One region of the Agrobacterium sp. CG674 genome, then DNA from elsewhere that is predicted to be linked to it. Evidence: predicted binding sites of a transcription regulator. Region 1 holds the regulator's gene; the other holds the start of a gene.
The links. The regulator LexA, encoded in region 1, represses DNA repair genes until DNA is damaged. The targets are predictions, from matches to a motif close to TGTTCNNNNTGTGTTCNG.

Region 1 (3,145 bases):
CGCAACCGGGCAGAAAAACGCATCCACAGCCGTGAATTCGGCCCCGGCCAGGAATGGACCGCCATGGGCTGCCAGCCCTTGCTGCCACAAGGCGTCGATCCGGGAAATATCTCTCCGCAATGCTTCGGATATGGAAGATGGCCGTATTCTAAGACCAACGCTCATCGGATGGTTGTTGCGCAACGTGGAAAAGCCCGCATGCATTTCCGCAGCGGCAGAGCGAGACCAGGCCCGGGCCTTGGCATCCGCTGCCCAAACGCCATCATGCTTTTCCGCAAGATATTCGGTGATGGCGAGCGATTCCCATACGGTCAGATCGCCATCCACAAGACATGGAACTTTCGATGTCGGTGAAAACTCCGAAAATGCATGGTCCTTGTCATCGAAACGCATGAATCGCTCAGAAAATTCAATTCCGAGCGTGCGCATCAGCACCCAGATTCGCAGTGACCAAGACGAGTAATTCTTGTTGGCGATGAAAAGTTGATACATGAGCAGCGCTCCTGAAAGGCAGCGATCAAAAAGAAGAAGACTATCAATAACCCAGAGAATTTCTTGCATAAAGCCATGCACAGCGATGGCATCATTCAAATTATTTGATGGCCGTAACCAGCTTGGCGATCAATGTGGGTCACAAACGGCATTCTAAACGCAGCAGCCAATTCCCATGCAAAATCTCTGCCGCTATAACGGAAATCCGCTACAAAGCACACAATCACAGTGGAATGGATACCCGGCTAATAAGTTTCATCCTTGTTGTCGCTGCGTGGTGACTTGAGGCCCCGCGAGCGCAACAGAATTAAGACTCCGTATGAAACGCGCGTGCAGAGCTTTCCAAGCTGATCAGTGATAACGCCTGATCAGACCAACCAGCTTTCCCTGAATCTTGACTCTATCCGGTCCAAATATGCGGGTTTCATAAGCAGGGTTCGCAGCTTCCAGTGCGATAGAGGCGCCGTTGCGACGGAAGCGCTTGAGCGTTGCCTCCTCTTCGTCCACCAGAGCCACGATGATATCTCCGGGATTTGCGGTGCTGGTATCCTTGATAATGACGGTATCGCCGTCAAATATACCGGCTTCGATCATCGAATCGCCTTTAACCTCAAGCGCGTAATGCTCGCCTGCACCCAGCATATCCATCGGCACGACCACATCATGAGTGTTGTTCTGGATGGCGGAGATTGGCACGCCCGCTGCAATGCGTCCCATGACCGGTACGCTGACTGATTCGGAGTTTCTGCTGTTGGAAGATGATGGCTGAGGCCGTTGTTCGACCGCTGCAGCTTTGCCCAGACTGCCTTCAATAACGCTTGGCGTGAAGCCGCGCTGTGGCTTTTCTGGGGGTGAATATGATTCGGGAAGCTTGATAACCTCAAGCGCACGGGCTCTATTTGGTAGCCGGCGAATGAAACCGCGCTCCTCCAAGGCTGTGATCAACCGATGGATGCCTGACTTGGAGGCAAGCTCGAGTGCATCCTTCATTTCATCGAAAGATGGTGGCACGCCGGACTCTTTCATTCTCTCATGAATGAATAGAAGCAGTTCCTGCTGTTTGCGCGTGAGCATGAAGAGACCCTTGACGATTCGAGGCGGAGATTCGGGAAACAAATACAGAACGAACACTATCTGTTCCATATGTGTTCTGCAATCCCTTAAAACTCAGTGAAAGTACAAACGAGTTTCAACGTTGCCCACAATCCCGCCGAATACCGCTCCTATACCGTGACTCGCTGTCGGCTTACTGCTACATGCGTTGCTAAGATCGGGCGTGATGCCCGTGCACTGTTTCATTTGTTCCAAGGGAAAACCATGAGTGCGACGAACAATCTGAAGGTCATTGCCGGCGAGGGCGCTGGAGCGGTCTCTTTCTCGAACACCGAACGATTTTCCCTGATTGCCGGTCCGTGCCAGATGGAAAGCCGCGACCATGCTTTCATGATTGCCGAAACGCTGGCCGAACTCTGTGGCAAGCTGGGAATCGGTCTGGTTTACAAATCATCCTACGACAAGGCCAACCGCACCTCGCTTTCGGGCCAGCGTGGCATTGGCATCGACAAGGCGCTTGAAGTTTTCGCAGAATTGAAGGCGCAGTTCGGATTTCCAGTCTTGTCGGACATTCACACCGAAGAGCAGTGCGCCATTGTCGCGCCCGTCATAGATATTCTGCAGATTCCGGCATTTCTCAGCCGTCAGACGGACCTGCTGGTGGCTGCTGCAAAGACCGGCCGAGTGATCAACGTAAAGAAGGGCCAGTTTCTGGCACCTTGGGACATGAAGAACGTGCTGGCCAAGCTAAATGACAGCGGCAACTCCAATGTGCTGCTGTGCGAGCGTGGTGCATCCTTCGGCTACAATACTCTAGTGTCGGATATGCGCTCACTGCCAATCATGGCATCGCTCGGTGCGCCAGTGATATTCGACGCGACCCATTCGGTTCAGCAGCCGGGCGGGCAGGGTGGCTCGACGGGCGGTCAACGCGAATTCGTGGAAACATTGGCACGCGCGGCGGTGGCAGTTGGTGTTGCCGGTCTTTTCATAGAAACGCATGAAGACCCTGATAATGCGCCATCCGATGGCCCCAACATGGTTCACCTGAAAGATATGCCGAAGCTTCTCGAAAAACTTCTGGCTTTCGACAATATCACCAAGTCCACCTGATAGTTCGGCGCCGAGAGGCGTCGAAGGAAACCATCGCGCAGGACGGGGCTTGTCATTGTAATTTCTTCCGCATCGGCTACAGCGGAAGACGACCACCAAACGACTCGCCGCTCTGGCGACGTGTTTTTATCGCAAGCCGGAATCTGAAACTTCTTCACAGGTTCCCTCATGCGCTTTAAGACATGCACCTGAAAAACACTGTTCCAATCCTAAGGGAGAGATCATGACAGCCATTACCGACATTATCGCACGCGAAATTCTCGACAGCCGCGGCAACCCGACCGTTGAGGTAGATGTCTATCTTGAAGACGGCTCCTTCGGCCGCGCAGCGGTTCCATCGGGCGCATCCACCGGCGCACATGAAGCTGTAGAGCTGCGCGATGGCGGTAAGCGTTACCTCGGTAAGGGCGTCGAGAAGGCAGTCGAAGCCGTCAACACGGAAATCTTCGATGCGCTGGGCGGTTTCGATGCCGAGAGCCAGATCCAT
Region 2 (3,145 bases), on a different contig from region 1:
ATCCGCGCATATGGCGTCACCTTATGCGCCAGTGATGTCGTACGCGATGAACTCATTCTTGATCGCATCAATGGAAGGAACGATGGCGAGTTGGCCCAGCGCCTCGTTCAGGAAGGATTGCTGGAGTTCCTGGCGTTTGATGAAGAGGCTGAGCAGTTGTTCGAAAGCCTCGTGAGTGGACCGGCGCAAATGACGCTTGACGACGGTGAGGCCGCCACGCTGGCGGTCGCCGTTTCGTTGAACCGAACTGCCGTAATCGACGAACGCAAGGCAATCAAGGTCTCCGGCGAGCGCTTCCCGGGCCTTGAACTCATGGCAACTGCCGACATCCTGCGTTCCGATGAGGTGTTTGCCGCCCTCGGTTCCGAGGGTATCGCCGATGCTCTCTTCAGGGGACTTACGGGTGCTCGCATGGCTGTTCCTGAGCGTCTCCATGATTGGGTGGTAGAGCTCTTGGGTGAACGCATTGTTGAGTGCCGGAGCCTGCCAGCTAGCTTGCGCCAGGTCCGGACGTAGCTCGATCTTGCACTGGCATTCGCTCGGTGAACGCGTTCTACAGTTCAAGTAGCAGCTGACCCTTTGCCACGCTGGCAATTGGTGTGAGAGACGAAAGCATTACACCGAGAAGCCGCACCGGCTTTCTGAACGGGGCAACGGACGTCAATAGCTGATTGGCAATTTCGAGGATGTCTTCGCCGGACGAGACCGGTGCGTTCACGGTGCGGCTGCGAGTTGCTTGCTCAAAATCAGAATATTTGACCTTCAGTGTCACCGTCTTGCCGCTCAGTCTGTGCGCCTGGCAATGGCGCCACACTTTCTCGATCAGTGGGGGGAGCTCACCACGCGCGAAGTCTATCCGATCTATGTCTTCCATGAACGTATCTTCGGCACCAACCGACTTTCGCTCTCGGTCAGCCCGAACCTCGCGACCATCGATCCCGCGGGCAATCCCGTAGAAATAGGGACCGCTTTTACCAAAATGTTGCTGCAGGAAAGCGAGTGATTTTGATCTTAGGTCAAGGCCAGTCTCAATCCCGTGCTGCCTCATTCGTTCGGCCGTGGCAGGCCCGACGCCGTGAAATTTATTCACTGGCAGCACTTCGACAAACCCCGGACCGTTTTTTGGTGTAATCACGAACAGGCCATCGGGTTTTCGTTGATCGCTTGCCATCTTTGCCAGGAACTTATTGTAGCTGACGCCGGCAGAGGCTGTCAGACGGGTCACCTCCTTGATCTTAGTACGGATTTCCTCGGCGATTGTTGTCGCGATGTCGATACCCTTGTGGTTTTCGGTTACATCGAGGTAGGCCTCGTCGAGCGAAAGCGGCTCGATGAGCGACGTGTATTCGGCAAAGATCTCCCGAATTTGGTTTGAGACCGTTTTGTAGATATCGAAACGAGGCTTCACAAAGATGAGGTCTGAGCATTTGCGTATTGCAGTCACAGACGGCATCGCCGAATGAACACCGAATTTGCGCGCCTCGTAGCTCGCGGCAGCCACCACACCACGTGCTTCTCCATGGCCGACCGCAACAGGCTTGCCACGCAGGTCGGGATTGTCCCGCTGTTCAACCGACGCATAGAAGGCGTCCATATCGATGTGAATGATTTTCCGCTGCGGCGCCTGCACAGCCACGATGTGACGATTATGGTCCGACCCCTGACTGGGGGCATCGGTAGGAGTTGTGAAATCGTCAAACACGATAGTCACTCTTATCAAGGTGAGTTAACGAGACAGAGCTCAGCGGGAGCGCCGAGAGGGGTTTTCGATCACGGCCTTTCCCTGACATCAACCTGATTCTCCTCAATGAATCGTAAACTGATGGTCCCGACAAGATCATCAAACGAAATAGAACAAAAAGAGAACATATTGCATTTTTCGAGGAATGGAAATAGGGAGTTTGCGGGAGCTCGGGCGAGCGGAGTGTCAGAGTCCGCCGAAAGAGTTAGGCTAAGTCACAGGCCGCCGACACGCACATTGCCCAGCTAACACTGGTGCTGTAGGATTCTAGTTAGAGATCAATGCGTTCGGTTCGTTAAACTACGCGTCGGCAGTTCGAATTGGTTCAAGGCGTTCCGGATAGATCATTGAATAGTACATCTCAGGCGGCGGGCTTGGCAAACCACTCCCAGCCGCCAGCGCGGGCTTTTTTCCTGCGATACAGCGCCTGATCAGCAGACCGCATGAGTGCCTGCAGGGTTTGGCCGTCCTGGGGGTAAAGGCTTACGCCTATACTGGCACCGACCTCTATCAACGACCCGTCGCAAATGAAGGGCGCTGTGAGACTATTGTGAATTCGTCGACAAATTTCGCCGGCTTCATGGCCGTCACCCAGTCCGAAAAGCAACACCACGAACTCGTCGCCACCAATGCGCCCAACAACGTCGGCATTGCGGACGCAGGCTAGCAATCTGGCTGCCACCATCATGAGAACCTGATCGCCAGTATCGTGCCCATGCTGGTCATTGACGGGTTTGAAACCATCGAGGTCGATCAACAGGACCGCCATTGGCTCGCTATGCTCCGAGCAGATTTCGCTCTGCCACCTCTCTTGAAGGGCTCTCCGATTGGCAAGTTCGGTTAAGGGGTCTTCCATCGCCATCCGTCGTACGGCGTCTTCGGTTTTCTTTCGTGGTGAAATGTCCTCAAAGGTCGCAACCGCAATCCCGATATCCCAGAGAAGCGCGCCCCGATGTTGCGTCGTGCGAAATGAACCGTCGGCGCAGCGAACCTTAAGTTCAAGTGGCTCGATTTGACCGATCCCCGACTGCTCGCTTCGCCAGAGGGCGGCCCAGTGCTCCCGGGCCATCTCTTGCTCAAGAGAGGTGTCGTAAACCTCGGATATCCATTGATCGACTGTCAGGAAGTGTTTCTCGCCATATCCGAAGAGACGGGTGAAGGCGCGGTTGATGAACCTAATTTCACCGCCCGGAAGGCCGGCCCACGACACGGCGACCGGTAACGCGTCCAGAATAATGTGGCAATTGCGAAATGAGGCGGCGTCGACCCCCTCTGTGCGGGCAAACAGCTCTTTCATGCACCCTCCCAAGCGTCGCTGGTGGCTCGCGATGTCAACAAGCCTTTTACGTCTTACCAAGGATAGTGCTACAACCGAAGGGTTAACAGGTAAGTGGTGTTTAACCA

Region 2: a site for LexA is predicted at 1,851-1,868, ahead of dinB (DNA polymerase IV). Genes of this name have one in related genera too.

Annotation. Positions count from the first base shown of each region.
Region 1 is NZ_JBNWDZ010000003.1:231,149-234,293, forward strand. Features, by position in the region: gene ACQZ51_RS10305 (glutathione S-transferase family protein) at 1-492, opposite strand, end outside; gene lexA (transcriptional repressor LexA) at 844-1,566, opposite strand; gene kdsA (3-deoxy-8-phosphooctulonate synthase) at 1,810-2,658, shown strand; gene eno (phosphopyruvate hydratase) at 2,882-3,145, shown strand, end outside.
Region 2 is NZ_JBNWDZ010000012.1:20,019-23,163, reverse strand. Features, by position in the region: gene ACQZ51_RS21975 (hypothetical protein) at 22-564, opposite strand; gene dinB (DNA polymerase IV) at 554-1,630, opposite strand; gene ACQZ51_RS21965 (diguanylate cyclase domain-containing protein) at 2,103-3,038, opposite strand.